One region of the Terrabacter sp. P2_E3 genome, then DNA from elsewhere that is predicted to be linked to it. Evidence: predicted binding sites of a transcription regulator. Region 1 holds the regulator's gene; the other holds the start of a gene.

What was found. Region 1 encodes HspR, which represses chaperone genes until heat shock. Its sites were predicted from a motif close to AAGTTGAGTCNNNNNGACTCAACTT; they were not measured.
Region 2: the regulator HspR is predicted to act here: its motif matches at 14,223-14,247, upstream of AC1DW8_RS12050 (ATP-dependent Clp protease ATP-binding subunit).

Annotation. Positions count from the first base shown of each region.
Region 1 is NZ_JBFUEN010000015.1:25,542-41,471, reverse strand. Features, by position in the region: gene AC1DW8_RS18400 (alkaline phosphatase D family protein) at 1-23, shown strand, start outside; gene AC1DW8_RS18395 (hypothetical protein) at 28-870, shown strand; gene AC1DW8_RS18390 (isochorismatase family protein) at 904-1,317, opposite strand; gene AC1DW8_RS18385 (PQQ-dependent sugar dehydrogenase) at 1,352-2,338, opposite strand; gene AC1DW8_RS18380 (hypothetical protein) at 2,328-2,675, shown strand; gene dnaK (molecular chaperone DnaK) at 2,857-4,770, shown strand; gene AC1DW8_RS18370 (nucleotide exchange factor GrpE) at 4,767-5,462, shown strand; gene AC1DW8_RS18365 (DnaJ C-terminal domain-containing protein) at 5,552-6,562, shown strand; gene AC1DW8_RS18360 (heat shock protein transcriptional repressor HspR) at 6,580-7,032, shown strand; gene AC1DW8_RS18355 (ATP-binding protein) at 7,150-10,299, shown strand; gene AC1DW8_RS18350 (ANTAR domain-containing protein) at 10,488-11,177, shown strand; gene AC1DW8_RS18345 (hypothetical protein) at 11,187-11,444, shown strand; gene AC1DW8_RS18340 (VOC family protein) at 11,454-11,885, shown strand; gene clpB (ATP-dependent chaperone ClpB) at 11,984-14,545, shown strand; gene AC1DW8_RS18330 (HAD family hydrolase) at 14,556-15,152, opposite strand; gene AC1DW8_RS18325 (hypothetical protein) at 15,149-15,808, opposite strand; gene AC1DW8_RS18320 (LppX_LprAFG lipoprotein) at 15,929-15,930, shown strand, end outside.
Region 2 is NZ_JBFUEN010000008.1:148,335-164,264, reverse strand. Features, by position in the region: gene AC1DW8_RS12110 (hypothetical protein) at 178-396, opposite strand; gene radA (DNA repair protein RadA) at 468-1,883, shown strand; gene disA (DNA integrity scanning diadenylate cyclase DisA) at 1,939-3,015, shown strand; gene AC1DW8_RS12095 (HhH-GPD family protein) at 3,042-3,935, shown strand; gene AC1DW8_RS12090 (PPOX class F420-dependent oxidoreductase) at 4,133-4,522, opposite strand; gene AC1DW8_RS12085 (ABC transporter permease) at 4,626-5,420, shown strand; gene AC1DW8_RS12080 (ABC transporter permease) at 5,413-6,228, shown strand; gene AC1DW8_RS12075 (ABC transporter ATP-binding protein) at 6,225-7,157, shown strand; gene AC1DW8_RS12070 (amino-acid N-acetyltransferase) at 7,335-7,841, opposite strand; gene AC1DW8_RS12065 (LCP family protein) at 7,838-9,094, opposite strand; gene AC1DW8_RS12060 (FtsX-like permease family protein) at 9,117-10,448, opposite strand; gene AC1DW8_RS12055 (ABC transporter ATP-binding protein) at 10,445-11,338, opposite strand; gene AC1DW8_RS12050 (ATP-dependent Clp protease ATP-binding subunit) at 11,505-14,123, opposite strand; gene AC1DW8_RS12045 (hypothetical protein) at 14,389-15,327, opposite strand; gene AC1DW8_RS12040 (nucleoside deaminase) at 15,649-15,930, opposite strand, start outside.

The sequences.
Region 1 (15,930 bases):
TGCGCATCCCTGCAGCAGGTTGACGGGATGTCCGTGGACGATGTCGACCGGCGGATTGCGCTGGCGCGCAGGGCTGTCCGGGCGTATGCCGCGAACCCCAAGGTCGCAGCGGCGCTCATCGGCGGGTCCGTGGCGCGCGGCCTCGCCGACGCGTCGTCCGACATCGAGCTCGACGTCTACTGGTCCTCCCCGCCGACCGTCGCCGACCGCGAGGCGGCGATCGAGGGCGCCGGGCTCACCGGCGTCTATGCGGAGGAGGACGACCACGAGTGGGCCGACGGCCTGCTCGTCGGCGGTGTCAAGACCGACGTCAGCGGCTTCGTCACGTCGACCATCGACACCTATCTCGACCGCGTGCTCGCGGGCGACACCGACGCGGAGCTGCAGGTGCGCGTCACGGCCCTGCGCGACGGCATACCCCTGCACGGCCACGCGGTCATCGAGGCGTGGCGGACGCGGTGCGACGTCTACCCGGAGGCGCTGGCCGTCGCCCAGGTGCTCGAGGCCCTCGACCTGAGGCCCCGCGAGCGGCTCGAGATGCTTGGGGCCCGGGACGACGTCGTGCTGCTCCACCGCGACCTGCTCGACGGCGTGCAGGGGGTGCTCGACGCGCTCTTCGCCGTCAACCGGGTGTGGATGCCCCATCCCTTCCACAAGTGGCTGGACCGCGAGGCGACCCTGCTCGCCCACCGGCCCGACCGTCTCGTCGAGCGCATCCGGTCTCTCCTCGTCGCGTCCCCGCACGACGCGGTCGCGACCCTGGTCGCCCTCGTCGAGGAGACGTACGACCTCGCGCACGAGCGGGTGCCCGAGGCCGACGTCGGCCCGTTGCGGGCGGCATTCGAGCAGCGACGCGTCGTCGGGGCCTAGGGGTCGGGGGCGGCCGCGGCGCGTCGCCGTGGCTCAGGGCAGCAGGACGAGGACCTCGTCGGTCGTGGCGGTCTCGCCGAGGCGCGGGAAGATCCGCGTCACGGAGCTCTCGTGGGACGCCGCGTCGAGATCGGTCATCGCGTCGGTCGCGAGCGTCACGTGGTAGCCGTGCTCGTGGGCCGCGCGGTCGGGGAAGGCTGCCGCGTTGGCGGCGGCGGCGAGCATGGCGCCGAGGTACATGAACGTGCGCAGCAGGCCGGCGGACGAGCCCAGGCGGTCGGGGTCGGCCTGACGGTAGAGGGCGTTCTGGTTGGCCAGGCCGATGAGCCCCTGCACCACCAGTCCCGCGCCGGCGACGGCGACGACGAGCAGCAGCGGCCAGTGCGTCACCGCGGGCTCCATGAGGAAGCGCAGCAGCGCGGTCAGCGTGACGGCGAACAGGACCATGCCGGCGACCTCCAGCCTGTCGATCTGAAGAGGCTCAGATCACCCGGACGAGCAGGATGCGGTCGTCCCCCGTCGCCGGGCTCTGCCGCCCGTCGCGGTTGCTCGTCGTCACGAGCAGGGTGTCCGATCCGACGGCGAGCACGCTGCGCAGCCGCCCGTAGCGACCGACGAGGAAGTCCTGGGGCGTCCCCGTGGTCGCCGAGCCGTCGAGGGGGATGCGCCACAACCGCTGCCCGCGCAGGGCCGCCATCCACACCGATCCCTGCGCGATCGCGATGCCGCTCGGCGAGTCCTCCGGTGGGCCCCACTGGGCGACCGGGCCCGTGATGCCCGCCCGGCTCGTGCGCCCCTCCGTCTGCGGCCAGCCGTAGTTGCGGCCGGGGCGGATGAGGTTGAGCTCGTCCTCGCTGTGGTCACCGAACTCGGACGCCCAGAGGCGACCGGCGGCATCCCAGGCGATGCCCTGGACGTTGCGGTGGCCGTAGGACCACACGAGCGTCCCGAACGGGTTGCCCGGGGCCGGGCGCCCGGCGGTCGTCATCCGCAGGATCTTGCCGCCGAGCGAGCCCTTGTCCTGGGCGAGCGCCGGCTGCTGCGCCTCCCCGGTCGTCGCGTAGAGGTAGCCGTCCGGCCCGAACGCGATCCGGCCGCCGTTGTGGTGGACGTTGTGGGGGATGCCCCTGACGAGCACTCGCGGCGTCCCGAGCTGGCGACCGGCCGGCGCGGACGGGTCCCAGGGAATCGCCGCGATGCGGTTGTCGCCCGCCGTGGAGTAGTAGGCGTAGACGAGGTGGTCGCGGGTGAAGGTGGGCGAGACGGCGATGCCGAGCAGGCCAGCCTCACCCTGCTGTGCGACGTTCGAGACGACGCCCGGCACCGTGCCGACCCGGGCCAGCCGGGCCGCTGCGACGTCGAGGCGGTAGACCCGGAAGCTGTCGCGCGCCGAGACGAGGACGGTCCCGTCGGGCAGCCGGGCCAGGCCCCACGGCACGTCGATCCCGGTGGCCAGGGTGCGCACCACCGTCGCCGTCCCGGTCGCCCGGCCCGGCGTCGAGGTGGCCGGCGCGGCCGTCGGGGTGGCCGGCCCGCTCGAGGTCGCCGAGGGCGTACGCGTCGTCCCCGTGGTCGGGGAGGTGATCGGGGAGGTGATCGGGGAGGTCGTCGCGCTGGTCGTCGCCACCGTCGAGGCGGCCGGAGACGACGTCGAGGACGTGCCCGCGGAGGTGGCGCCGGCGGTGCTCGGCGCGCCGGCGGAGCAGGCGGCCAGCGAGAGCGCGCTCAGGCCGACGGCGATGGTCGAGGCGAGCGCGGTGCGAGTCGTGTGCGTCGGCATGAGGCACCTCCGGTCACGACGCTAGCCACCAAGACTGTGTCTCGGACGGGAACAATCCGCGAGAGCCCAGAGTTGAGTCGGGTGAACGCAAGATTTGCGAGTCCGGTTTTGACAATCACGTCGGAGCGGGAGCAGATTGAGCGAGGACCTGTTTCACCCGGACCACCAGCACCACGGTCTCCACCTAGATCATCAAGGAGTCACCCATGGCACGTGCCGTCGGAATCGACCTCGGTACCACCAACTCGGCCGTCTCCGTCCTCGAGGGCGGCGAGCCGAGCATCATCGCGAACGCCGAGGGCGGGCGCACCACCCCCTCCGTCGTCGCGTTCTCCAAGAACGGCGAGGTTCTCGTCGGCGAGGTCGCCAAGCGCCAGGCCGTCACGAACGTCGACCGCACGATCCGCTCGGTCAAGCGCCATATGGGCACCGACTGGAAGTCGCCCGAGATCGACGGCAAGACCTACACCGCCCAGGAGATCAGCGCGCGCATCCTGCAGAAGCTCAAGCGCGACGCCGAGTCCTACCTCGGTGAGACCGTCACGGACGCCGTCATCACCGTCCCCGCGTACTTCGACGACGCCGAGCGCCAGGCCACGAAGGAGGCCGGTGAGATCGCGGGCCTCAACGTCCTGCGCATCGTCAACGAGCCCACCGCGGCCGCGCTCGCCTACGGCCTCGACAAGGGCAAGGAGGACGAGCTCATCCTCGTCTTCGACCTCGGTGGCGGCACGTTCGACGTGTCCCTCCTCGAGGTCGGCAAGGACGCCGAGGACGGCTTCGCCACGATCCAGGTGCGCGCCACCAACGGTGACAACCACCTCGGTGGTGACGACTGGGACGACGTCGTCGTCCAGCACCTCATCACGCAGGTGAAGAACAAGACCGGCCAGGACCTGTCCAAGGACAAGATCGCGATGCAGCGCCTCCGCGACGAGGCCGAGCGCGCCAAGAAGGAGCTCTCCACCGCGACGAGCACCAACATCTCGGCGCAGTACATCTCGATGACGCCCGAGGGCCCGATCCACCTCGACGAGAACCTCACCCGCGCGCAGTTCGAGCAGATGACCAAGTCGCTCCTCGACCGCACCAAGGCGCCGTTCCACAAGGTCATCGAGGACGCCGGCATCAAGGTCGCCGACATCGACCACGTCGTGCTCGTCGGTGGCTCCACCCGCATGCCGGCCGTCACCGCCCTCGTCACCGAGCTGACCGGCGGCAAGGCCCCCAACAAGGGCGTCAACCCCGACGAGGTCGTCGCCATGGGCGCGAGCCTGCAGGCCGGTGTCCTCAAGGGTGAGCGCAAGGACGTCCTGCTCATCGACGTCACGCCGCTCTCGCTCGGCATCGAGACCAAGGGTGGCCTGTTCACCAAGCTCATCGAGCGCAACACCGCGATCCCGACGAAGCGCTCCGAGATCTTCAGCACCGCCGACGACAACCAGCCGTCGGTCCTCATCCAGGTCTTCCAGGGTGAGCGTGAGATCGCGCAGCACAACAAGTCGCTCGGCACCTTCGAGCTGACCGGCATCGCGCCGGCGCCGCGCGGTGTGCCGAAGATCGAGGTCACCTTCGACATCGACGCCAACGGCATCGTCAACGTCTCCGCCAAGGACCAGGGCACCGGCAAGGAGCAGAAGATGACGATCACCGGCGGCTCGGCCCTGTCGAAGGAGGAGATCGACAAGATGGTCAAGGACGCCGAGGCGCACGCCGACGAGGACAAGAAGCGTCGCGAGGAGGCCGAGGTGAGGAACCAGGCCGAGCAGCTCGTCTTCTCGACCGAGTCCTTCCTCAAGGAGTCGGGCGACAAGGTCCCGGCCGACGTCAAGACGCCGGTCGAGGAGTCGCTCGCCGACCTCAAGGCCTCCATCGCCGAGGGGTCCGAGGCCAGCGCCGACGACATCAAGGCGAAGGTGGAGGACCTCAACACGAAGTCGCAGGCCATGGGACAGGCCGTGTACGCCACCGAGCAGGCCTCCGCGAACGCTGCGAGTGCCGCCGGGGCGCAGGACGGCGCTCCTGCCGACGACACCACGCCCGGTGCGTCCGGCGCGTCCGACGACGACGTCGTCGACGCCGAGGTCGTCGACGACGACGAGGCCAAGGAAGCCAAGTGACCGAGTCCCCGAAGCACGGCACGCCCGGCGAGCAGCCTGACGTGACCGCGACGGGCGCGACGGGTGCCGGCGGCGACGCCGCCGGCACCCCGCCGCGGGCAGACTCCGCCCACGGCGAGCGCCACCACACGTACTACGAGGGCGGCGCAGGCGCGTCGTCCGAGCCCGGTGGCGAGGACGAGTTCGACCACACCGCAACCGATTCCAACGAGACCGGCGACGCCGGCGAGTCCTCGCAGACCGAGGGCGTGGCCCTCGCCGAGGAGGACACCATGGCCGCGACGCTGCTCGCCGACCTGCAGCGGCTGCAGGCCGAGTACGTCAACTACAAGAAGCGCGTCGACCGCGACCGCGAGGTCATCCGCCACACCGCGGTCGGCAGCGTCGTCGAGTCCCTGCTCCCGGTCCTCGACGACATCCACATGGCCCGCCAGGCCGGCGACCTCGCCGGTGGCCCCTTCGCCGCGATCGCCGACAAGCTCGAGGCGACCCTCGGTCGCTTCGGCGTCGAGCGCGTCGGCGAGGCCGGACAGGAGTTCGACCCCAACGTGCACGAGGCCCTCATGCACGTCGAGGCCGAGCTGCCCGAGGGCGCGACCGGCACGACCGTCGTCCAGGTGCTCCAGCCGGGCTACCGCATCGGCGACCGGCTCGTCCGCGCCGCCCGGGTCTCGGTTGCCGACCCCGCCTGAGACGTCCGCCGCCGGGCTGCGCACGCAGCCCGGCGGCATACCCGATGATGGGAGCAGCGTGAGAGTCACCGTGAACGAGGAGGTGCGCCATGGCTAGTCAGGACTGGTTCGAGAAGGACTTCTACGCGATCCTCGGCGTGCCCCAGGACGCCGACGCCGCGACGATCAAGAAGACGTACCGCAAGGTCGCGCGCACGATGCACCCCGACCACAACGTCGGCGACCCCAAGGCCGAGGAGCGCTTCAAGGAGGTCGGGGAGGCGTATGCCGTCCTGTCCGACCCCGAGAAGCGGCGCGAGTACGACGCGATCCGGGCCATGTCGCACGGCGGTGCCCGCTTCACCGCGGGCGGCGCGGGCGGCCAGGGCGCCGGTTTCGAGGACATCTTCTCCGCCTTCGGTGGGGCGGGTGGTCCCGGTGGGCAGCGCGTGCGCTTCGACACCGGTGGCGCCGGCGGCCAGCCCAACCTCGAGGACATCCTCGGGCAGATGTTCGGCGGGGGTGCACCCGGCGCCGGCTACGGCGGCTACGGCGCGACGGCCGGTCCGCGCCCCGGGTCCGACGTCCAGGCCAACACGCGCATCGGCTTCCGCGACGCCGTCGAGGGCTCGACGGTCTCGCTCAGCTCCCCCGACCTCGGTCGGATCAATGCCCGCATCCCGGCGGGCGTCAAGGACGGGCAGCGGATCCGCCTGCGCGGCAAGGGTCGCCAGGGCGACCCCGGCGCGCCGGCCGGTGACCTCATCCTCACGGTGGGGGTCGACAAGCACCCGGTCTACGGACGTGAGGGCGACAACCTCACCCTCGACCTGCCCGTCACCTTCGCGGAGGCCGCGCTCGGCGCGACCGTCGCGGTCCCGACGCTCGACGGCGGGTCGGTCAAGGTCAAGGTGGCGCCGGGCACCCCGAGCGGCCGCGTCCTGCGGCTCAAGGGGCGCGGCGTCAAGCGGGGCGACCACGCCGGCGACCTGCTGGCCCGCGTGCAGGTGGTCGTGCCGCAACGGCTGACCGACGAGGCCCGCGAGGCCATCGAGCGGATGGCTGCGGCCGAGAACGGCCACGACCCCCGGGCCGACCTCTTCCAGCGCGCCCGAGCCTGACGAGCGAGGTGACGACGATGGCCCGCAAGAGCGCCCGCCCCGGTGGGCACGACGACGACGCACCCGTCTTCGTCATCTCCGTCGCGGCCGAGCTGGCCGGCATGCACGCGCAGACGCTGCGGCAGTACGACCGGCTCGGCCTCGTCTCCCCGTCGCGCACGCGCGGGGGCGGACGGCGCTACAGCGCGCGCGACGTCGAACTGCTCCGCGACGTGCAGCGCCTGTCACAGGAGGGTGTCTCGCTGGCCGGCATCCAGCGCATCCTCGACCTCGAGAACCACGTGACCGCCCTCCGGTCACGGGTCGAGGAGCTCGCCGCCGACCTGGCGGCGGCCCAGGCGGCTCTATCGGCCGGCGCCCGGGTCTTCGCGGTCGGTCCACGTGGCGAGGTCGTGGCGGTCCGACCCGGCCAGCGCCCGCCCCGCGCCCCGTCGTCGCAGGCGCTCGTCGTGTGGCGGCCCGAGCGCTAGGTCTCCGCCGCCCGAGGCGGTGCTCGTGTGTCAGACTGTGCTCGCCTCAAGCAGACGGGGCGCGCCGTTGTGGAATGCCGCCGGAGGCAGCTTCTTGACCCCAGTCCCGGAGGTCGTGTGACCCCGCACCACCCTGAGGGCGCCCTGCCCGGCGCCCCCACGACGAACGCCTCGAGCCTCGGCGTGCCCTCGTCCCCGACGAGCATGCGTGACCTGTTCCTGCGCACCGACTGGTCGGCGACCTCGCTGGGGCCGGTCGAGTCCTGGCCCGCGAACCTGCGGATCCTCGTCGACGTCTGCCTGTCGTCGCGCTTCCCCATGCTCGTCTGCTGGGGACCCGACCTGCTCATGCTCTACAACGACGGCTACCGCACCCTCCTCGGCGAGAGCAAGCACCCCGACGCGTGGGCGCGGCCGGTGCGGGCCGTCTGGCCCGAGGTCTGGGACGTCATCGGCCCGATGTTCGAGGGGGTCACCAGTGGCGGCCCGGCGACGTGGGTCGAGGACGAGCTGCTCGTCGTCGACCGCGCCGGCTACCTCGAGGAGGCCTACTTCACGTGGTCCTACGGCGCCATCCACGACGACTCGGGTTCCGTCGTCGGCGTGCTCAACGTCGCGACCGAGACCACCGCGAAGGTGGTGGCCGAGCGCCGCGCCGACGTCGCGTCGCGGCTCTTCGCCTCGCTGGCCGACGCCGAGGACGCCGAGGACGTACGCCGTCGTGCCCTCGAGGTGCTCCGCTCGGACGGTTTCGACCACCTCGCGATCGACCTGCGCTGGTGCGCGCCGGGGGACCCGGCTCCTGACGGGGTCGACGGCGAGGGCCGGACGGTGCACGTCGTGCCCGCCGTCGAGCCCGGGCTGCTCGAGCCCACCGCGCACCTGCTGCTGACCGAGAACCCCCGCCGCCCGTGGGACGCCCAGCTCCAGGTCTACGCCGAGCTGTGCGCCGCGCACGTCGCGATGGCGCTGAGCGGCATCCGCCGCCTCCAGGAGGAGCGTCACCGGTCCGAGGCACTGGCCGAGCTCGACGTCGCCAAGTCCGACTTCTTCGCCAACGTCAGCCACGAGCTGCGCACGCCGCTGACCCTCATCGCCGGACCGGTGCAGGACGCTCTCACCGCCGACGGCCTGGACCCCGAGCAGCGCCAGCGCTTCGAGCTGATCCGCCGCAACACCGACCGTCTCGCCGGCCTCGTCGACCGCATCCTCGACCTCACGCGGGTCGAGGCCGGGGCCGTCGAGCCGCACTGGGTCCAGGCCGACGTCGAGGAGCTCGTCACCGGCATCGGCGCGAACTTCCGCCCGGCCATCGAGCGCACCGGACTCGAGTTCGAGGTGGTGTGCGACGACCTCGACCACGAGGCCTACGTCGACGTCGACATGTTCGAGCGCATCGTGCTCAACCTGCTGTCGAACGCCCTGAAGTTCACGGCGCGCGGACGCATCTCGCTCCACCTGGGCGGGACCGACACCGGTTTCGCCGTCTCGGTCACCGACACCGGTATCGGCATCGCCGAGAAGGACCTCGACCTCGTCTTCGACCGCTTCCGGCAGCTCGACCGCGGCGACGACCGACGATCGCGCGAGGGCGCCGGCATCGGCCTGTCGCTCGTGCGCCAGCTCGTCGACCTGCTCGGCGGCCGCGTCGCCGTGCAGTCACGGCAGGGCAGGGGCAGCACCTTCACCGTGTCCTTCCCGTGGGGCCGGCCCGCGGAGCGGGCCGCGCTGCGCCCCTCGATCACGCCGCGCTCGGCCGAGTCCTTCATCCACGAGGCGAACAGCTGGGTCGTGCGCGACGCGGTCGCGGCCGAGATGCAGGCGTCGTCCGCGGACGCCGAGCAGCTCCCCGGCCCGATGTCACCGGCCACGCGGCCGGACGGCGTGCGTCCGACCCTGCTCGTCGTCGAGGACAACCACGACATGCGCGACTACATCGCGCGCCACTGCGTCGTCGACTACGACGTCGTGTCGGTGCGCGACGGGGTCGAGGCCCTCGAGCACCTGCGCGCCCGACGTCCGTCGATCGTCCTCGCCGACGTCATGATGCCCCGCATGGACGGCCTGACCCTCGTGCGCGAGATCCGGGCCGACGCGAGCCTGCGCGACCTTCCCGTGGTCCTGCTGTCCGCGCGGGCCGGCGTCGAGGCCAGCACCACCGGGCTGCTCGAGGGTGCCGACGACTACGTCATCAAGCCGTTCCAGCCCCAGGAGCTCCGCGCGCGCCTCGCCGCCAACCTCGTGCGGGCGCGATCGCGGTCGCGCGACGCCGCGTGGCTGCGGGCGATCCTCGGAGCCATCCAGGAGCCGTTCGTCGTCGTCGACGCCGAGGGCCTCGTCGTCCAGGTCAACGACGGGTTCACCCGGACCTTCGGCTGGTCGCTCGCGGACGGCCCGCTCGTGCCGCCGTACCCGTGGTGGATCCCGGAGTCGGAGTCCTCCGACGAGCACCACCAGCACCAGCGACGCATGGAGCTGCTCCAGTCCGGCCGACCCGTCGAGGACGACCGCTACCGCATCCTCCGGCGCGGCGGCGGTGAGGCCTGGGTCCACGTCCGGTCGGCGAGCGTGCCGGGCACGGCGGAGCACGACGGCTTCGTCATCGTCGTCGTCCGGGACGAGACGCGCGAGCGCGAGTCCCGTCTGCGGCGCGAGCTCGCCGCCCGGATCGCCGTCGACCTCGCCACCGCGGAGGAGCTCGACCAGGTGCTCGCCACGGCCGTCACCGGCTTCACCGTGCTCTTCGACGGTGCGGTGACCCTGCGCGTCTCACCGACGAAGGGGCAGCCGGTCGTGCTGTCCCCGCGCGGACGGGTGGCCGTCGGCGACCTCGACCCGGGCATCCGGCAGGGGCTCGACTCCTCGCCGCACCGCCACGACGTCCTGGTCGGCGACAAGCGGGAGGGCCTGCTGCTCCTCCCGACGGCGCACGAGTCGGACTGCCGGGCCTGGGTGCAGTTCGACGAGCCGCGTCTCGTCTCGAGCGACGAGCTCATCGTCGGCGACCTGCTCGCGCAGTCGCTCGGCCAGGCCGTCGACCGCGTCGTCGCGCGGCAGGCGCGCGCGCAGAAGGAGCACCAGCTCGAGCAGGCCATCGAGAGCCACCGGCTCATCGGCCACGCCGTCGGCGTCCTCATCGAGCGCCACCGCATCACGGCGACACAGAGCTTCGAGATGCTGCGGCAGGCCTCGCTCAACCGCAACGTCAAGCTGCGCGAGATCGCGGCGCGCGTCGTCGAGAGCGGGCAGGACCCCGACCAGGCCTGACCGCCGCTGTCGAGACGCGACCTCCGGGGCCCAGCTCCGGAGGTCGCGTGCGTGCGGCCTTGTGCCGCGCGGGAATTGGTCGCTCCTCGCAATTGCCTCGTGTCGTGCTTTGTCCGACGGCGTCACGGGATGCAACACTGTCCTGCCTCCAAGTTCGCGGGCCTTCCCACGCATACCTTGGAGGGCCCGTGACCGACCTGCGTCCGGCGACCGCAGCGAACGACGACCGCTGGCTCGACGCCGCGGCGCGGATCACCGCCGCAGCGCGGCTGCTGGTCCGCTCCGAGGACCTCGAGGAGGCGCTCTCGCTCGCCGCGTCCGCCATCGGTGAGGCGCTCGTCGGCGAGGCCGTGATCCGGGTGACCGCGACCCAGCACGACCTGCTCGCCGGCGCCTCCGGTGTCGTGCCGCCGTCCGCGCTGCCCCCGGCCGTCCGTGAGGTGCTCTCCGGACCCGTCGACCTCGACGGGGCGACGGTGGACCCGGCGGACGCGGGGACCCGCGGCGTCCTCATGGAGTCGTCGGGGATCCACGCCACGTGTCGGGTGTGGGCCGGCGTCGGCCGGACGCCGTCTCCCGGTGTGGCCGAGCGGACCGTCGCAGAGCTGCTCCTGCACTCGCTGGCGCAGGCGGTGGACCGGATCGTCACGGTCGACCGTTTCCGCCAGAACGAGGCCAACCTCGAGCGCGCCGTCGAGAGCCACCGGCTCGTGGGCCAGGCCATGGGCATCCTCATCGAGCGACACCGGATTGTGTCGGAGGAGGCCTTCGACGTGCTCCGCCGCGCGTCCCAGGACCACAACGTCAAGCTGCGCGAGGTCGCGCAGCGCGTCATCGAGACCGGCGCCGAGCCGGACGAGGTCGTCGGTCGGTCCTAGGCTGGGCGCGTGAGCCCGACCGACGATGCCCAGCACCTCATCGTGCTGCCGGAGCGTGACACCGCCGAGGAGCTCGCGGACGAGCTCGAGGCCGAGGGGCTGGCCGATGTCCGCGTCGTGCGAGAGGCGCTCGCGGGCGAGGACGACTCCGAGGCCCACGAGTGGGCCGTCTACGTGCGCACCCCGCCCGACCGGGCGTATGCCGTCCGCTTCCAGGCGCTCGCCGCGGCCCACGACGGCTGGTACGACCCCGATCCGCACGACTGAGGAGTGACGATGTCCCGCGCGTTCCAGGTGACGATCGACAGCAGCGACCCGCGCGCCCTCGGCGGCTTCTGGGCCGAGGTGCTCGGCTACGTCGAGGACGCCCCGCCGCCGGGGTTCGCGACGTGGACCGAAGCGCTCACCGCCTGGGGGCTGCCGCCCGAGCGCCACAACGACGCGTATGCCGTCGTGGACCCCGACGGAGCGAGGCCGCGGGTCTTCCTCCAGAAGGTGCCGGAGGGCAAGACGGCGAAGAACCGCCTGCACCTCGACGTCCGGGTCAGCGGGGTGCCCGGTCCTGCCGAGGGCAAGGGCGAGCAGCTGCACGCGGAGGCCGACCGACTCGTCGCCCTCGGCGCCACGGTCGTGCGCGAGACGCTCACGGAGGTGGACCACTACCTCGTCATGCAGGACCCCGAGGGCAACGAGTTCTGCCTGACCTGAAGGCCGGTCACCGTCAGGTCAGGCACTAAGTTGAGTGGAATAGACTCAAGTCAGCGCCAGTTGACCCCAGTGAACCGATCCCCTCACCAGGAGTACGCATGGACCTACAGCTGACCAACAAGGCTCAGGAGGCCTTCGCCCAGGCCGCGACGACCGCGACGGGCAAGCACCACCCGAACATCGAGCCGGCACACCTGCTGCTCGCGTTGGCAGCCCAGAGCGGCACGACCACCCCGGCCCTGCTCACCGCCGGAGGCTCGAGCGTCGCCGCCGCGACCGCCGTCGCCGAGCGGGCCATGGCCGCCATGCCGCAGGTCACCGGCGGCGCCCAGCAGCCGCAGCTCTCGGCCACGGCGGGACGCGTGGTCCAGCAGGCCCAGCAGTACATGACGGCGATGGGCGACTCCTACGTCTCCACCGACCACCTCCTGCTCGCGCTCGCGCGCACGGGCCAGTTCGGCCTCGACGCCGACGCCATCGAGGGGGCCATCCCCGAGCTGCGCGGGGGGCGTCCCGTGACGTCCGACAACCCCGAGGGAACCTTCGAGGCGCTGTCGAAGTACGGCACCGACCTCACCGCCCGCGCGCGAGAGGGCAAGCTCGATCCCGTCATCGGCCGGGACGCCGAGATCCGCCGCGTCGTCCAGGTCCTCTCGCGCCGGACGAAGAACAACCCCGTCCTCATCGGCGAGCCGGGCGTCGGCAAGACCGCCGTCGTCGAGGGCCTCGCCCAGCGCATCGTCGAGGGCGACGTGCCCGAGAGCTTGCGCGACAAGACCCTCTACAGCCTCGACCTCGGCTCGATGATCGCCGGGGCGAAGTACCGCGGTGAGTTCGAGGAGCGTCTCAAGGCCGTCCTCGAGGAGATCAAGGGCAGTGACGGCCAGATCGTCACCTTCATCGACGAGATCCACACCGTCGTCGGCGCGGGTGCCGGCGGGGAGGGCGCGATGGACGCCGGCAACATGCTCAAGCCCATGCTCGCCCGCGGTGAGCTGCGTCTCGTCGGCGCGACGACCCTCGACGAGTACCGCAAGCACATCGAGAAGGACGCCGCCCTCGAGCGCCGCTTCCAGCAGGTCTTCGTCGGCGAGCCCTCCGTCGAGGACACCATCGCCATCCTCCGTGGGCTCAAGGAGCGCTACGAGGGCCACCACAAGGTGACGATCGCCGACTCGGCGCTCGTCGCCGCGGCCAGCCTGTCCGACCGCTACATCAGCGGCCGCCAGCTGCCCGACAAGGCCATCGACCTCATCGACGAGGCCGCCTCCCGGCTGCGCATGGAGATCGACTCGAGCCCCGTCGAGATCGACGAGCTCCGGCGTGCCGTCGACCGGCTCAAGATGGAGGAGTTCGCCCTCGAGCAGGAGAGCGACGCGGCGAGCAAGGACCGCCTCGAGCGCCTGCGCAAGGACCTCGCCGACCGTTCCGAGGAGCTCGCCGCCCTCAACGCCCGGTGGGAGGCCGAGAAGTCCGGGCTCAACGCCGTCGGTGACCTCAAGGCCCGCGTCGACGACCTGCGCACCCAGGCCGACCGGCTCCAGCGCGAGGGCGACCTCGGCGCCGCCTCCAAGATCCTCTACGGCGACATCCCGACCCTCGAGAAGGAGCTCGCGACCGCCCAGGAGCGCGAGGCCGCGGCCACGACCGGCGACGAGGAGCCGATGGTCAAGGAGGAGGTCGGCGCCGACGACATCGCCGACGTCATCTCAGCCTGGACCGGCATCCCGGCCGGCCGGCTCATGGAGGGCGAGTCCGAGAAGCTGCTGCACATGGAGCAGCACATCGGCGCCCGGCTCATCGGCCAGGCCGACGCGGTGCGTGCGGTCTCCGACGCGGTGCGCCGCACGCGCGCCGGGGTCTCCGACCCCGACCGGCCGACGGGCAGCTTCCTCTTCCTCGGACCCACCGGTGTCGGCAAGACCGAGCTGGCCAAGAGCCTCGCCGACTTCCTCTTCGACGACGAGCGGGCCATGGTCCGCATCGACATGTCGGAGTACTCCGAACGGCACTCCGTCGCGCGCCTCATCGGGGCGCCCCCCGGCTACGTCGGCTACGAGGAGGGTGGCCAGCTGACCGAGGCCGTCCGCCGTCGTCCATACTCCGTGATCCTCCTCGACGAGGTCGAGAAGGCCCACCCCGAGACGTTCGACATCCTGCTCCAGGTCCTCGACGACGGGCGCCTCACCGACGGCCAGGGCCGCACCGTCGACTTCCGCAACGTCATCCTCGTGCTGACCTCCAACCTCGGCTCGCAGTTCCTCACCGACCCGACGCTGAGCCCCGACGCACGCCGGGAGTCGGTCATGGGTGTGGTGCGCTCGTCGTTCAAGCCCGAGTTCCTCAACCGCCTCGACGAGGTCGTCGTCTTCGACGCCCTGAGCCGGGACGACCTCGCCCACATCGTCGACCTGCAGGTGCGGGCGTTCGCCGAGCGGCTCTCCGACCGGCGCATCACCCTCGAGGTCACCGACGACGCACGCCAGTGGCTCGCGGCCCGCGGCTACGACCCGGCCTACGGCGCCCGGCCGCTGCGCCGGCTCGTGCAGCGGGAGATCGGCGACCGCCTCGCCCGCGGCCTGCTCTCGGGCGAGGTGCGCGACGGCTCGACGGTCGCGGTGGGCGTCGACCCCGACGGCGAGGCGCTCGACCTCGTCTGACACACGGCACTCAGCGAGTGAAGAGCTCTGCGTCCCAACCGAACTCACGGGCGGCCTCGACGTTGTCCTCGCGGTCGTCGGTGAACCAGACCTCGGCGCGGGCCACCCCGCGCCCGAGGTCGTCCTCGATGGCGCGGTGGGCGGCGGCATACGCCATCGGGTCGGGCTTGGCCACGCCGAAGTCGGCGGTGTTGAGCAGGCCGTCGAAGAGCCGGGTGATCCCGAGCAGCTCCATCTCCTGCGGCACCTGGTCGGTGCCGTTGGTGAAGACGTACGTGCGGTGGCCGCCCGCACGCAGCTGCTCGAGGCGCTCGACGGTCTCGTCGATGACCGTGCCGCGGTTCGCGTGCCACTGCGCCATGTGCTCGCGCACTCGCGCCGGCTCGGGGACGACCTCCTCGAGCGCAGCGCAGATGGCGGCATACCACTCGTCGAAGGTGCGCCGGCCCGTGATGGTCGGCAGGAGCAGCTCGCTGCGGAACGCCGTCGCCGAGACGTGCCCCGCGGGCAGCCCGAGCGCTGCCTCGATCGCGGGGTCGGCGTCGCCCGGGGCGAAGTCCCGGACGACGCCGTCGAGGTCGAAGACGTAGGCGGTGTGGTCCCTCACACCGTCGAGTCGCGCTGCTCGCGCTCGTCGGAGGAGCTGGTGTCAGCCGTGTCAGCCGTGTCAGTCGGGTCGAGCGCGTCGGTGCGGTCGGTGCGACGGCTGCCCCGCGTCTCGGCCGGGCGCTCGACGCTGCCGGCCGAACGCGGCTCGTCCGCCCACGACGCGGTGCCCTCGTTGACGCTCCCGTCGGCGCGGCCGGTCACGACGTCGGCGACCGACGGGCCCTCGCGCTCGCGCCACTCCGCCTCGCGGCGCGACAGCTCGGCCTCACGGGTGTCGAGGCCCTCGTGGCGGGCCGACAGCTCGCTCTCGCGGCGGCGCAGGTCCTCGTCCCGCAGGCCGGCCTCCTGGAAGCGGCGCTCGTGGTCGAGGCGTGCGGCCTCGGCGTTCTCCTCGAGCTCGGTGACGTGGGTCGCCTCCTTGTCCTCGCGGCGCAGGCGGGCACGGCGGCGGGCGGCGGCCGAGACCATGGCCCAGCCGAGCGCGAAGAGCAGGACCGCGGCGGCGCCGTAGACGACGAGCTCGAGCGGCGTCGCGTTGCGCGTGAAGCCGAAGGCCGTGACGGCGACCGTCCCGGCGGCGGCGTGGGTCGCCAGGTAGGAGACGACGCCGACTCCGGCGCCGACGAGCAGCAGGATCACTCCGAGCAGGGCCATGGGTTCGTGCTCCTTCGTCTGGTGGCAGGGTTGTCCCGCCGTGATCGTCCCCGACCCTAGCCATACCCACATTGCCGTGGCGGACCGAGGGGAGGGGCGCCCTCGGTTAGCCTGACCCCCAT
Region 2 (15,930 bases), on a different contig from region 1:
GATCAATTTAGCGCGAAGACTCCGTAAATGCATTTCCATCGAAACAATGGCGCGGTCGACCGCTAAAGAGATGCACCGACGCGTGCAGGAATGACGGAAAGGCGGTGTTCCTGCCGTGGCGGGTCCTTTGTCGACGCGCGGTCGTCGACACGCGCTCGACGCTCGGCGCTCCGGGGCTCAGCGCTCCGTCGTCGGGGTGGCCTCGGCGCCCGGCGCGGCTGCCTGCGACGCCTCGTTCGCGGCAGCCTCGCGGCGGTCGTGCTCGGCCTCCCACCTGGCCTGGGCGAGGCGCTCGCGACGGTCTCCCTCGAGGATGCTCTTGATGACGAAGTAGAAGAGCGCGCCCACACCGACCGTCGGGACGATGGCGAGCAGATAGGGCATGACCGATTCCATGCCGACATTTTCTCACGGCGCCACGGCCGCCCCTCACGAGCGCTGTCGCACCGCCACCGTACGGTCGTGCCATGGCTACGAGGACGACGACCCGACGCACCCCCGGCTTCCGCTGCGGTGAGTGCGGGTGGACCACCGCCAAGTGGGTCGGTCGGTGCGGCGAGTGCCAGGCGTGGGGCACCGTGGCCGAGACGGGTGCGCCCACGGCCGCCCGCACCACGGCGGCCTCCGTCGTCACCCCGGCCCTGCGCATCGCCGACGTCGACGTGACCCGGGCGGCCGCGCGACCCACCGGCGTGGCGGAGTTCGACCGCGTGCTCGGCGGTGGCCTCGTCCCCGGCGGGGTCGTCCTCGTCGCGGGGGAGCCCGGCGTCGGCAAGTCGACGCTGCTGCTCGACGTCGCCGCCCGGGCGGCCCGGTCGGGCTCCGAGGTCCTCTACATCAGCGGCGAGGAGTCGGCCGCGCAGGTGCGCACGCGCGCCGAACGCATCTCGGCGATGGCCGACACGCTCTACCTCGCAGCCGAGACCGACCTCGCGACCGTGCTCGGCCACGTCGAGGCCCGCTCGCCGGGCCTGCTCGTCGTCGACTCCGTCCAGACCATCGCGAGTGCCGACGTCGAGGGCCAGGCCGGCAACGTCTCGCAGGTCCGCGAGGTCGCCGGTGCCCTCATCGCGGCGGCCAAGGCGCGAGGCACCGCCGTGCTCCTCGTCGGCCACGTGACCAAGGACGGCTCGATCGCCGGCCCCCGGGTCCTCGAGCACCTCGTCGACGTCGTCATCCAGTTCGAGGGCGACCGGCACTCGCGGCTGCGCCTCGTACGCGCCGTCAAGAACCGCTTCGGCCCCACCGACGAGGTCGGGTGCTTCGACCTGTCCGACGTCGGCATCACCGGGCTGGCCGACCCGAGCGGGCTCTTCCTGTCGACGCGTGACCACGCGGTGCCTGGCACGTGCGTCACCGTCACCCTCGAGGGTCGCCGACCGCTCGTCGCCGAGGTGCAGGCGCTCGTCGCACCGTCCACGCTGCCGTCGCCGCGACGCACCTCGAGCGGTCTGGACGCCTCGCGGCTCGCGATGATCATCGCCGTCCTCGACAAGCGGGCCGGGGCGCCGGTCGGCTCGCGCGACATCTTCGCGGCAACCGTCGGAGGGGTGCGCATCACCGAGCCCGCTGCCGACCTCGCCATCGTCTGCGCCGTCGCGTCGTCCGTCATCGACAAGCCCCTCGCCAGCGACGTCGTCGCCTTCGGCGAGGTCGGCCTCGCCGGCGAGGTCCGTCGGGTGACCGGTCTGGACCGCCGTCTCGCGGAGGCGGCCCGCCTCGGATTCCGCCACGCCCTCGTGCCCGCGGGCAGCCTGTCCGACTCCTCCGTGCCCGCCGGGATCCGTGCCGTCGAGGTCGCCGACGTCCCGCGGGCCATCGAGGCGATGGGACGCCTCGCCGGTGGACGGTCAACGAGCGCACCGGCCGTCGGCACCGTCTAGACTGCGACCGACCGGGGTGGACGCGCTCGGCGCCCCCATTGCGAACAGGGAAGTGATGGACCGGAACGACGAGCTGCTGCTGCGTGCGGCCCTCGCCGCCGTGGCACCCGGAACGGAGCTGCGCGACAGCCTCGAACGCATCCTCCGTGGACGCACCGGAGCCCTCATCGTGCTCGGCTTCGACCGCGTGGTCGACTCGATCTGCACGGGCGGCTTCGTGCTCGACATGGAGTTCTCGGCGACCCGCGTGCGCGAGCTGTGCAAGATGGACGGCGCCGTCGTGCTCGACCGCGAGGGCACCCGCATCCTGCGCGCCGCCACCCAGCTCGTTCCCGACTCTCGCATCGAGACCACCGAGTCCGGCACGCGTCACCGCACGGCCGAGCGCGTGGCCAAGCAGACGGGCTTCCCCGTCATCTCCGTCAGCCAGTCGATGGGCGTCGTCGCGCTCTACGTCGGCGACCTCCGGCACGTCATCGAGGGCTCGCCCACGACGCTCTCGCGCGCCGACCAGGCCCTCCAGACCCTCGAGCGCTACAAGGCCCGCCTCGACGAGGTCACCGGCACGCTGTCCGCGCTCGAGATCGAGGACCTCGTCACCATCCGCGACGTCACCGCCGTGCTCCAGCGCCTCGAGATGGTGCGGCGCATCTCGGCCGAGATCCAGGACTACGTCGTCGAGCTCGGCACCGACGGTCGCCTCCTCAGCCTCCAGCTCGAGGAGCTCGTCGGCGGGCTCGGCAACGACCGCGAGCTCGTCATCCGCGACTACCTCCCGGCGACCAAGTCGGGCCTCACAGTCGGCGACGCGCTCGCCAACCTCCAGGCCCTCAACTCCGTCGAGCTGCTCGACCTCGCGGCAGGTGCCCGCGCCGTCGGCTTCTCGGTCGTCGGCGACAGCCTCGATGCCCCCGTGTCGCCGCAGGGCTACCGCCTCCTGACCAAGGTGCCGCGCCTGCCCACCGCGATCGTCGACCGGCTCGTGTCGCACTTCGAGTCGCTCCAGCGCCTGCTCGCCGCCGGCATCGAGGACCTCATGCTCGTCGAGGGCGTCGGTGAGGGCCGTGCCCGCGCCGTGCGCGAGGGCCTGTCGCGGCTCGCCGAGTCGAGCATCCTCGAGCGCTACGTCTGACCGGCTCCGCCGCCGCATCGTTCCGTATGCCGTCCCGCGAGGTCCCGCTGTCGCTGCTCCACGAGCGCGTCAACGCCTGGTACGCCGAGTCCGGGCGCAAGGAGCTGCCGTGGCGGGCGCCGGACGCCAGCCCATGGGGCGTCTTCCTCTCCGAGGTGATGTCGCAGCAGACCCCGCTCGCCCGGGTCGAGCCGATCTGGCGCGAGTGGATGCAGCGGTGGCCGACGCCGGCCGACCTCGCGGCCGCTGCGCCGGGAGACGCGGTGCGCGCCTGGGGGCGGCTCGGCTACCCCCGGCGTGCCCTGCGGCTGCACGAGGCGGCCCGGGTCATGGTCGAGCGTCACGGTGCCGAGGTGCCGAACACCCCGGAGGGCCTGCTGGCGCTCCCCGGGGTCGGTGCCTACACGGCTGCCGCCGTGTCGTGCTTCGCCTTCGGCATCCCCGAGGTCGTCGTCGACACCAACGTCCGGCGCGTGCTGGCCCGCACGGTCGAGGGCAAGGCCTTCCCGAACCTCACGCTCAACCGCGCCGAGGCCCTACTCGCCGCCGACTCGATGCCGGCCGACCGCGGTGCCGCGAACACGTGGAACGTCGCCGTGATGGAGCTCGGGGCTCTCGTCTGCGTCGCCCGTGGGCCACGCTGCGACGAGTGCCCGGTCGCCGACCTGTGCGCCTGGAACGTCGCCGGGCGGCCGGCCTACGACGGACCGCCCCGGCGGGGCCAGGCCTGGCACGGCACCGACCGGCAGGTGCGCGGTGAGCTGCTGCGCCGCCTGCGCGACGCCCACGCGGCGCTGCCCCTCGCCCGTCTAGAGGACTCCGCGGCCGACCGCGTGCAGGTGATGCGCTGCCTCGACTCGCTCGTCGCCGACGGCCTCGTGGAGCCCTTGTCGCGGCAGAGGTTCCGCCTCCCCGCCTGAGGGACTCCACCCGCCCCACCCGCCGAGTCGAGTGAGCGCCCAACCCCACTCGAGTGGCCCCTCCGTCCCACGAGCCCCAACCGCCCACACCTTTCATCGTCGAGTGGCCCCGTGGTCACAGCACGGGTGTGACGCGTGGGACGGGGCGCTCACTCGAGTGGGACGGGGCGCTCACTCGAGTGGGGCGGGCGACGGGGTCAGACGTTGCCGAGGACGGAGCGCACGTCGATCGTGATCACCACGCGCTCGGGGTTGGGGCGAGGCTCGCGGTAGCGGGCGGCATACCTCTGCTCGGCGTCGGTGACCGAGGCCGGGTCGTCGAGGATGCGGGCGGTGCCCTGGAGCGAGAGCCAGTGGCGCCCGTCGACCTGGCACAGCACGGCGGCACACCCGGCGAGCGCGTTGCGGGCCTTGCGGCTGCCGCGGCTCGTGATGACGCGGGCGACCGACATCTCGGGGTCCCACGTGAAGCCGACCGGCACGACGTGGGGCGAGCCGTCCGGCCGCAGGGTCGTCAGCGTCGCGAGGTGACGCACCGACATGAATTCGAGGGCCTCGGGGGAGAGGTCGCGGGGAAGGGTGGCCACGGGCGACAGACTACGAGAGCCGGCATGTCACCGGCGCCTCGCGTTGATCCCGGGCCGCCTCGTCGGTAGCGTGGCCCCTTGTGCCTGCCCCCGTCCGTGCGTCGTGAAGACCTTCTGGCTGCTCGTCCGAGCCGGCTTCAGGAGGCACTCGACGTACCGGCTGGCGCTGCTGGCCGGGATGACGACGAACTCGGTCTTCGGCTTCATCCGCGCCTCGATCCTGCTCGCCGCCCTCGCGTCGGCCGGGACGGCCATCGGCGGCTACGACGCTCCGACGACGATCGCGTTCGTCTGGTGGGGTCAGGCGCTGCTCGGCACGGTCAACCTCTGGGGCTTCGCCGAGGTCAAGGACCGGGTCCGCACCGGTGACATCGCCGTCGACTTCCTGAGGCCGGTCGACCCGCAGATCGCCTATCTCGCAGGCGATCTCGGACGTGCGGGCATCAACCTCATCGGCCGCGGAGTGCCCGCGCTGCTGCTCGGTGCCCTCCTCTTCGACATGGCGTGGCCACCGTCCGCCGTCAGCTGGGTCGCGGGCGCCGTGTCCATCCTGCTCGCCGTGGTCGTGGCCTTCTCGGGCAACTTCGTCATCAACCTGCTCGCGTTCTGGCTCGTCGAGATCCGTGGCATCACGCTGCTGTGGATGATCACCGGTGGCCTGCTCTGCGGTCTCTACCTGCCGGTGCCGTGGTTCCCGGACTGGCTGCGCACCATCGCCAACTGGTCGCCCTTCCCGTCGATGCTGCAGAACCCCATCGACATCCTCGCCGGACGCGTCGTCGGGGACGACATCGCGTCGGCCGTCGGGGTGCAGGTCTTCTGGGCCGTCGCGCTGCTCGCCCTCGGTCAGGTCGTGCTGCGCGCGGGCCGTCGGCGGCTGGAGGTGCAGGGTGGCTGACACGACGCTCTCCCAACGGCTGCGCCCCTACCGGGTGCTGCTCGCGTCCCGTGCCCGGGCGCAGATGCAGTACCGCGCCTCGTTCGTCACCGACATCCTCGGCACCGTCGGTGTCGGCCTCGCCGAGTTCGCCGAGGTGTGGGTGATCTTCCACAACGTCGACGTGCTCGGCGGGCTCGACTTCACGGCGGCCCTGCTCGTCTTCGCCCTGTCCAACCTGTCCTTCTCGCTCGCCGACATGTTCGTCGGTCACCTCGACCAGCTGCCGCGCTACATCCGGGCCGGCCAGGTCGATGCCTTCTACGTGCGTCCGCTGCCGCTGCTGGCCCAGCTCATGACGAGCGACCTGTCGCTCCGGAGAGTCGGCCGGCTGTCCGTCGCCCTCGTCGCCCTCGGCGTCGCCCTGACGACCGCCGACATCGCCTGGTCGCCGGCCTCCGTGGCGCTCATCGTGCTCACCGTCGTCAGCGGCACCGCGATCTTCTCGGCACTGTTCACGGCCGCTGGCGGTCTCCAGTTCTTCCTCGTCGACGGTGCCGAGTTCACCAACGCCTTCACCTACGGCGGGTCGTATGCCGCCCAGCAGAGCCAGCAGGTCTTCCCCGACCCGTTGCGGATCTTCTGGACGTTCGTCGTGCCGACGGCCTTCGTCGCCTACATCCCGGCCGTCGCGATCCTCGGCCTCGACGACCCGCTCGCGCCGACCTGGCTCGCGTGGCTCACCCCCGTCGCCGGGCTGCTGGCCTGGGGCATCGCCGCCACGTGCTGGCGCCTCGGCACTCGTCACTACCAAGGAGCAGGCGGATGAGCATCATCGAGACGCGCGACCTCGTGCGCGACTTCAAGAAGACGCGCGCCGTCGACCGGATGACCTTCTCGGTCGAGCCCGGCGAGGCGGTCGGATACATCGGCGCCAACGGTGCCGGGAAGTCGACGACGATCAAGATGCTGACCGGCATCCTCAAGCCGACCTCCGGTCACGTGCGCACGTGCGGGCTCGACCCGATGCGACAGCGGGTCGAGGTCGCGCGCCGGGTCGGAGTCGTCTTCGGCCAGCGCTCGCAGCTGTGGTGGGACCTGCCCTTGCGCGACTCCTTCGCGATCCTCGGGGCGATCCACCGGATGGACGAGGCGGCGACGCGGGCGCGCACCGACCTGCTCGTCGAGCAGCTCGAGATGGGCCCGCAGCTGGGCACGGCGGTGCGCTCGCTGTCGCTCGGCCAGCGGATGCGTGCCGAGATCGCCGCCGCCCTGCTCCACTCGCCGGAGCTGCTCATCCTCGACGAGCCGACGATCGGCCTCGACGTGCTCTCGAAGCAGCGGTTGCGCGAGTTCCTCGTCGCCGAGCGCCGCGAGCAGGGCACGACCCTGCTGCTGACCACCCACGACATGGGCGACATCGAACGGCTCTGTGACCGGGTCCTCGTCGTCGACCGCGGCCGGCTCGCCTTCGACGGCACCCTGACCGGGCTCGCGGGCACCGTCGGCGCGCAGCGCATCCTCGTCATCGACCTCGCCCAGCCCACGCCGGACCTGCACGACGTCCCGGGAGCGACCCTCGTCGAGAGCGAGTCGGACGGCCTGCGACAGCGGCTCTCGTTCGACGCCGAGGCCACGACGGTCGCGGCCGTGCTCGCCCACGTCTCCTCACGCCACGAGGTGCGCGACCTGACGATCGAGGAGCCCGACATCGAGGACGTGGTGCGCCGCATCTACGCCGCCTCCGGCCGCGCCTGACATCCCACCCCTCCGTCGAGTGGCCCCGTGGATACTCCCGGCCCACGGGCGTATGCCGTCCCACCCGTCGAGTGGCCCCGTGACCTCAGGTGCCACTTCAGTCGTGTGACGGGTGGGACCGGGTGGCCACTCGAGTGAGGTCGTCGCCCGGCAGGGGTGCTGGAGCGGTGGGCGGGGTCAGAGGGTGCGGAGCATCCGGGTGTTGCCGAGGGTGTTGGGCTTGACGCGCTCGAGGTCGAGGAACTCGGCGACGCCCTCGTCGTAGGAGCGCAGCAGCTCGGCGTAGACGTCCATCGGGACGGCCTGGCCCTCGATGACGTCGAAGCCGTGCCGGACGAAGAAGTCGGTCTCGAAGGTCAGGCAGAAGAGTCGCTCGACGCCGATCTCGCGCGCGTCCTCGACGAGCGCCTCGAGCAGGCGCCCGCCCAGACCGGTGCCGAGCTGGTCGGGAGCCACCGCGAGAGTGCGGATCTCGGCGAGGTCCTCCCACATCACGTGAAGCGCGCCGCAGCCGACGACGCGGCCGTCGAGGTCGGCGACGCGGAACTCCTGGAGGCTCTCGAAGTAGGTGACTGCCTCCTTGCTGACGAGCACCCGGCGCTCGGCCAGCGGCGCGACGAGGCCCCGGATGGCGCGGACGTCGGACGTTCGGGCCCGCCGGAGGACGGGCGTGCCGCCGCTCACGAGAGGTTCCCGTCGCGGAACTCGGCGAAGAGGGTGCGGGCCTGCCTGCCGAGAACGACGATCGACTGCTGGCCGGCCCACCCGAAGGCGCCCTGGGCGACCCCCCGGCCGACCTGGAGCGGGCTCAGCTGATGGAGACCGGCCGTGAAGGTGAGGATCTGCTCGGCCGAGAGGTTGCTCCGACCGACCGTGCTGAAGCTCGTCAGCGCCGACGGGATGGCGATCGGCCCGGCGAGCTTGGCCTTGATCGCGGCGGCGAGGATGACCTCTCCCTGGTGGCGTGACCTGCCGAAGTCCCCGTCCGGCAACGTCTTACGCTCGCGGGCGTAGGCGAGGGCCTCGGCGCCGGACAGGGTCTGGGCGCCGGCCTTGATGACGAGGTTCTTGGCATGCGAGGCCACGACGGTCTTGGGGATGACGATCGGGATGCCGCCCTGGTCGTCGACGATCTTCTTGAAGCCACTGAAGCCGAGCACGACGTAGCCCTCGACGGGGAGGCCGGTCACGGACCTGACGGTGCTCACCTGCGCCCGCGGGCCGCCGAACACCATGGCCGAGTTGATCTTGCCCTTGCCGCCGGTCGCCAGCGGGACCCACAGGTCGCGGGCCATGCCCATGACGCCGCCGCCACCCGTGCCGTCGATGCCGATGACCTGGAGCACGTCGGCGCGGGTGCGCTCGAGGGGCTGGCCCTTGCGGGCGTCGGACCCGATCGCGAGCACCCAGCGCGGCCCGCCGCCGAGGCTCGGCTTCGCGACCCCGAGCGACGGCCACCAGCCGCCGACGACCTTCCACGTCGGCCCGACGGCGAGCGTCACGTCGTCGCCGGCGGTGACGACGGCGAGGGGCGTGCCCATCCACGAGCCGACCTCGGCCTTGGCCGTGACCGGGCCGGGGGCCGCCTTGCGCGTCTTCAGGGCAGCCGCGGCGGAGGGGGAGGACGTACGCGTGAGGTCGCCCCCGGCATACACCGTCGAGACCAGCGCAGCCAAGGGCGCTGGCGCCCCGCTCACGCGGACCCCCGAGGAGGGGGCGGACCCGGACGCGGCGCCGTCGGCCGAGGCGGACACTCCGGCCGGCGAGCCGGCCCCGCTCGGCGCACCCGTCGAGCAACCGGCGAGGGCCACCGCTGCGGCCGCCGAAACGGCCCCGGCGCGCGCCACCACGGACCGTCGCGTGCGGGCCGGACGACGGGTGTCGGCGGGCATCGCAGACCGCTGGCGGACGTCGGTGGGGCGGTGCTGGGAGGTCACCGCCCCACCGTAGACGACCGGTTCAGGCGACGCGGGAGGCCGTCCGCACGAGCGACCGGGACGCCAGCACCGACGCCAGGACGACCGCCCCGGCGACGGCCGAGGTCACGACGAAACGCACGACGAGGCCGCTGTCGAGGGCGCTCGTGAAGGGCAGCATGAGCACGAGCACGAAGCCGGCCGACAGCACGATCGTCATCGACAGCGGGAGCGCGACCTCGAGCGCGCGGGCCCGGTGGAGCGAGCGCTCGCTCGTACCGGCGAGCGCCAGCGCGCGGTACTGCTCGCGCTGGTCGAGCACCCGGGCCGCCTGGACGACCCCCGTCGACGTGGCGCCGACGATGGTGATGATGACGAGGGTGACGAGCGCGCCCGTGCCGAGGTCGTCGGCGAGGTAGCGCTCGAGCGGAGTCGTCGGGTCGTCGACCTGCGCGAGGCTCGTGAAGCCCACGACGACGACGGCGAGGCCGAGGGCGCCGACCGCGCGCCACGTGCTCTTCGGGTCGTCGGCGATGCGCCGGGCCGCCAGCAGCGTCGCGGCGGTCGGGGCGAGACGGGCCGCGACCCTGCCGGCCACCATGACCACCCACGGCCCGACGGTGTTGACGGCGAGGATCATCGCGCCGAGCACGAGCACGATCGTCATCCGCTGCGGCTCCTTCATCGGGGTGATGACGAGCACCCACGCAGCTCCGGCGGCCAGGGCGACGAGCAGCCGCAGGACGCTCAGGCGCTTCGGGCTCGTGCGGGCAGCCACGCCGAGCGGGCTGATCGCCACCCGGGCGAGGCTCGACGCGCCGGACACGACCGCCACGACGACGACTGCCGCGACGACGGCGAGCGTCTGCCACAGCGGCAGCACCAGCTCGCGCAGCTCGAAAGGGCGGCCCTGGAAGCTCAGCCGGGCCACGAGGGGGAGGACGGCGAGGTAGAGCACGACGCCTGTCAGCGCACCGACGACGGCCTGGGCGGCCGCCTCGGCCAGCGTCATGAGGGTGACCTGCCCCGACGTCGCACCGGCGAGACGGAGCGCGGCCAGACGCTGGTCGCGGCGGGCGATCGCGAGACGCGCCGCGACGCCGCCGAGGGTGAGGATCGGGATGACCATGCACGTCGTCGCGATCCAGGCGAGGGTCACGTAGAGGTTGCCGAGCGCCGCCTCGTCGCTGAGGTGGCCCTCGAGCCCGCCTGGCGGCAGGGGGTTGCGCGCCTCGAACGCGTGGAGCCCGGCGACGCAGACGAGCAGGGCCGCCGTCGCGACGGCGAACGAGACCACCGCGAGGATGCCGGGCACCCGGTTGTCGGCCGCGCCCGCACGCCGCAGGCGCCACCACAGCTCGGTCGCGGCCCTCACCTGGTCACCGCCGTCGCAGCCTGGACCGGGCCGGCCGCGACGCGGTCGTCGGCGTCTGCACCAGCGATCCGACCGTCGCGGACCCGCACGACGCCGTGGCACCAGCGGGCGACGTTCTCGTCATGGGTCACGACGACGAGCGAGGCTCCGGTGTGCGCCGCGAGCTGCGTCAGGTGGTGCATCACCTCGGCGCTGGTCGACTGGTCGAGCGCACCGGTCGGCTCGTCGGCGAAGACGACCCCGGGTCGGGCCACGAGGGCGCGGGCGATGGCGACCCGCTGCGCCTGGCCGCCCGAGAGCTCGCCCGGACGGCGCTTCTCCAGCCCCGAGAGGCCGAGCGGGTGGAAGAGCGTGGCGGCCCGCGCCGTCGCCTCCGACCGCCTGACCCCGCCGAGCATGAGCGGCAGGGCCACGTTCTCGATCGCCGGCAGCTCGGGCAGCAGCATGCCCTGCTGGAAGACGAAGCCGAAGTCCTCGCGGCGCAGCACGGTGCGCTCGCGGTCCGACATCCGTGCGATGTCCCGGCCGCGCCACAGCACCTGGCCGCCGGTCGGTCGCAGGATCCCGGCGAGCACGTGCAGCAGCGTCGTCTTGCCGGAGCCGGACGGCCCCATGACGGCGAGGCTCTCGCCGGCGCGGATCGTCAGGTCGACGCCGCCGAGCGCGGGCGGCCCGGCGGAGGCCCCGGAGCGGCCGTAGGTCATGACGAGGTCCCGGGCGACGAGGTCGCGGGCCGGGTCGGGCGACGGCGCCCCTGCCGGGCGCGAGGGGGCCTGGGCGCCGGTGAGGCCGACGGTGGGCCTGACAGGCGGGGTGACGGTGGGGGAGGCGGGGGAAGCTGGGCGCTCGGGCGCACCGGACGGCGTACGGGCTGGGTCGTAGTAGCTCATGGACCCAGCCTCGCCGCGGTGGGCCGGGTCCCACATCGGGCCGTGGTCGCCTCCCGGGCGGGACGGCATACGACCCCGGTATGACGACCGGGACGCGGGCGTACGACGAAGGGGCCGGGGACGTGGTGTCCCCGGCCCCTTCGGCCGTGCTGGCGGATCGCTGCGGTCAGCGCTCCGTGCCGGTCAGCCCCGCGTCGGGGTAGACCTGGTCGTCGGGCACGGGCGGGCCGGCCGTGATGTTGACCCCGAGCGCCTCGTCGAGGGCAGCGCCCTCGGGAAGCTCCGGGAGGTCGTCGGCCGGGCGGTGCGCGGCGTCCGGGTGGGCCATGTCGGAGAAGGTGAACGTCTCCGCCTTGCCCTCGCCCTCGGTGTCGACCTTGACGTACTGGCCGGAAGCGAAGTCCCCGAACAGGATCCGCTCCGACAGGGCGTCCTCGATCTCGCGCTGGATGGTGCGGCGCAGCGGACGCGCACCGAGCACGGGGTCGTAGCCCTTCTTGGCGAGCAGGTCCTTGGCGGACTGCGTGAGCTCCATGCCCATGTCCTTGTCCTTGAGCCGCTTGTCGAGCTTGGCGATCTCGAGGTCGACGATCTGGATGATCTCGTCGCGGCTCAGGTGCGGGAAGACGATGGTGTCGTCGACACGGTTGAGGAACTCGGGCCGGAAGTGCTGCTTGAGCTCGTCGGTGACCTTCGCCTTCATCCGCTCGTAGTCCGAGCGGCTGTCGGGTCCGGCCGAGAAGCCCATGTTGGCCTTGGAGATGTCCCGCGTGCCGAGGTTGGTCGTCATGATGATGACGGTGTTCTTGAAGTCGACCATCCGACCCTGCGAGTCGGTGAGGCGGCCGTCCTCGAGCACCTGCAGCAGCGAGTTGAAGATCTCCGGGTGTGCCTTCTCGACCTCGTCGAAGAGCACGACGGAGAACGGCTTGCGGCGCACCTTCTCGGTGAGCTGGCCGCCCTCCTCGTAGCCGACGTAGCCGGGAGGCGAGCCGAAGAGGCGGCTCACCGTGTGCTTCTCGGAGTACTCGGACATGTCGAGCTGGATCAGCGCGTCCTCGCTGCCGAAGAGGAACTCGGCGAGCGTCTTGGCGAGCTCGGTCTTACCGACACCGGTGGGGCCGGCGAAGATGAACGAGCCACCCGGACGACGCGGGTCCTTGAGGCCTGCACGGGTGCGGCGGATCGCCTGGGACAGCGCCTTGACGGCGTCGTCCATGCCGACGATGCGCTTGTGCAGCTCGTCCTCCATGTGGAGCAGTCGGCTCGACTCCTCCTCGGTCAGCTTGAAGACCGGGATGCCGGTGCTGGCCGCCAGGACCTCGGCGATGAGCTCCTCGTCGACCTCGGCCACGACGTCCATGTCGCCCGACTTCCACTGGGCCTCACGGGCGGCCTTCTCCTGGCGCAGGCGCTTCTCGTCGTCGCGGACGCGGGCCGCGCGCTCGAAGTCCTGACCGTCGATGGCCGACTCCTTCTCGCGCACGAGCGCGGCGATCTTCTCGTCGAACTCGCGCAGGTCCGGCGGAGCCGTCATCCGACGGATGCGCAGTCGCGCGCCCGCCTCGTCGATGAGGTCGATGGCCTTGTCGGGCAGGAAGCGGTCGTTGACGTAGCGGTCGGCCATGTTGGCGGCCGCGACGAGCGCACCGTCGGTGATCGTCACGCGGTGGTGGGCCTCGTAGCGGTCACGCAGACCCTTGAGGATCTCGATCGCGTGCGGCAGCGTCGGCTCCTGCACCTGGATCGGCTGGAAGCGCCGCTCGAGGGCCGAGTCCTTCTCGATGTGCTTGCGGTACTCGTCGAGCGTCGTCGCACCGATCGTCTGCAGCTCACCACGGGCGAGCATCGGCTTGAGGATCGACGCGGCGTCGATGGCGCCCTCCGCGGCACCTGCACCGACGAGCGTGTGGATCTCGTCGATGAAGATGATGATGTCGCCGCGGGTGCGGATCTCCTTGAGGACCTTCTTCAGCCGCTCCTCGAAGTCACCGCGGTAGCGGCTGCCGGCCACGAGCGAGCCGAGGTCGAGGGTGTAGAGCTGCTTGTCCTTGAGCGTCTCGGGCACCTCACCCTTGACGATGTCCTGGGCGAGACCCTCGACGACGGCGGTCTTGCCGACGCCGGGCTCGCCGATGAGGACGGGGTTGTTCTTGGTGCGGCGGGACAGCACCTGCATGACCCGCTCGATCTCTTTCTCACGGCCGATGACCGGGTCGAGCTTGCCCTCACGGGCAGCCTGCGTGAGGTTGCGACCGAACTGGTCGAGCACGAGGGAGCCCGCGGGCGTCCCCTCGGCCTGGCTCTGGCCGACACCGGCGCCGGCCTTCTCGCCGCCCTGGCCACCCTGGTAGCCGGAGAGCAGCTGGATGACCTGCTGGCGGACCTTGTTGAGCTCCGCGCCGAGCTTGACGAGGACCTGGGCGGCGACGCCCTCGCCCTCGCGGATCAGGCCGAGCAGGATGTGCTCGGTGCCGATGTAGCTGTGGCCGAGCTGGAGCGCCTCGCGGAGCGAGTACTCGAGGACCTTCTTCGCGCGGGGCGTGAAGGGAATGTGACCGGTGGGGGCCTGCTGCCCCTGGCCGATGATCTCCTGGACCTGGGCCCGGACCGCTTCGAGCGAGATGTCGAGCGATTCGAGGGCCTTCGCGGCGACGCCTTCGCCTTCGTGGATCAGACCCAGGAGGATGTGCTCGGTCCCGATGTAGTTGTGGTTGAGCAGGCGAGCTTCCTCCTGCGCGAGGACAACCACCCTTCGGGCCCTGTCGGTGAACCGTTCGAACATGTTCTTCTCCTGACTGATCGAGAGACATCTCGATGCTATCTGTGCCCGCTGTGGACGAGCACACCCCGACCAACGCCGGTGGTGTCCCTCCTGTTCCCCATCCTGAGCGTGATCGGCTCAGGTTCAGCCGCTGTTCGCCGTGAGCGGACAGATGCCGTGAGGCGTGTCGTGATCCTTGCGTATGCCGTGTCGTACCCGCCCAGTGTCCGCCCGCTCTGTTGCCGGCGCGTTTCACATCCGTCTCGCACGGGTCGCCGAGGTCGGGTCATGCCGGCAGGGCGAGGTCGCCCGACCTGCTCGGGAAGTGTCGGCGCCACTCGTGCCGGAGCCGGGGCACCGGCATACCTGCTCGGCGCATGGCCCGCGTGATCCTCGCGAGCGTGTTCGCCGGTGTCGAGTAGATGTCCCGGGACACGACCACGAGCCGGCGGATCTGCTCGTCGTCCAGCGCCTCGTCGCGGCCGATGTCACTGAGCCACTGCTCGTCCGACTCGGCGTGCTGCCTGCCGTCGTACTCGATGATCAGTCGGAAGGGGAGGTAGGAGAGGTCGTAGCGCCGCAACAAGGTCCCGCCGTCGTCGTGCACCCGGTGGTCCACCTCGGGCTCGGGAAGCCCGGCGAGGACGATGAGCAGCCGCAGGCGCGTCTCCATCGGCGAGTCGACGCCGGCTCTCACGAGCCTTGCCGCTCGCCGGGCCAGCCTCGAGTGGGGGCCGCGGTGCTTCTCAGCCACGTCAACCAGCTCGTCAGGTGTGAATTGCTTCTTGCGGACCAACGAGTCCCCGAGTACGACGAGATCCACGAGACCGAGCACATGACTCATGTCGAGAAAGGTCTGCGCCGGGCCGGTGACGGGCAGACCCATCCAACGGACCACGTGCTGTCGCGCCTTGGCACGGTGAGCCGCGATGCCGAGACACTGGGCACGCATCCTCGGATACGTCACGTGGACGTCAGGGTTGTCCGGAACGACGCCGCCCCACAGCCGGGCCGCGGTGTGATGGGAGAGGTAGCTGCTCGGCTCGGCCAACAGCAGGGCTGCCTCGGCGAGCAGCCGAGGGGTCACGCGGGTCTCGGCGGTGACGTAGACCCCACGGAAAAGTGCGCGATGCGTTCGCCGGAAGCGCCATGCGCTCAGCGTGTCGTCTCCGTCACTCGTGCGCAGAAACGGCTGGTCGGTGCCGGGGCTGTCGGCGGGCTTCATGACGTCACTGTGCGACACCGGACCCGCGCTCGTTGTAGGTCATCCACAGCCGCCCAAACCTCTGAGCGCCAAGGCCACCGGGGCGGACTTGTGGTGGCCGAGTGCGGTCGCTGGGCCCCTTTCGCCCGCCAGGGCGGAGTTGTCGTGGTCCCGGGTCTCGGGTGCGTCGGTCGGGTCCGCCCCGGTGGAGTTGATGTGGTCGGGGAGGGCCTCCGGGCGTGTGCCGGTTGGCCGGGTCCGGGTCCGGGTCCGGGTCCGGGTTCGGGTTCGGGTCCGGGTCCGGGTTCGGGTTCGGGTCCGGGTTCGGGTCAGGGGTTGGGGTCAGGGGTTGGGGTTGGGGTCGGGGTCGAGGTCGGGGTGGGGGTGGGCGAAACGGTCGTGGAGGTCGCGGACCTCGGCCTCAAGCTCGGGGGCCGGCCCGTCGACGACAGCGCCCGGCACGACGTCGCGGATCGACAGCGCCGCGACCGGCGACGGGGCCGAGCCCCACGCCGACCGCCACGCGGTCAGCTGGGCCGAGCTCACGGCATACGCGATCCGGCCGAGGCCGACCCACGCGTGCGCTGCTGAGCACATGGGACAGTGCTCGCCCGAGGTGTAGAC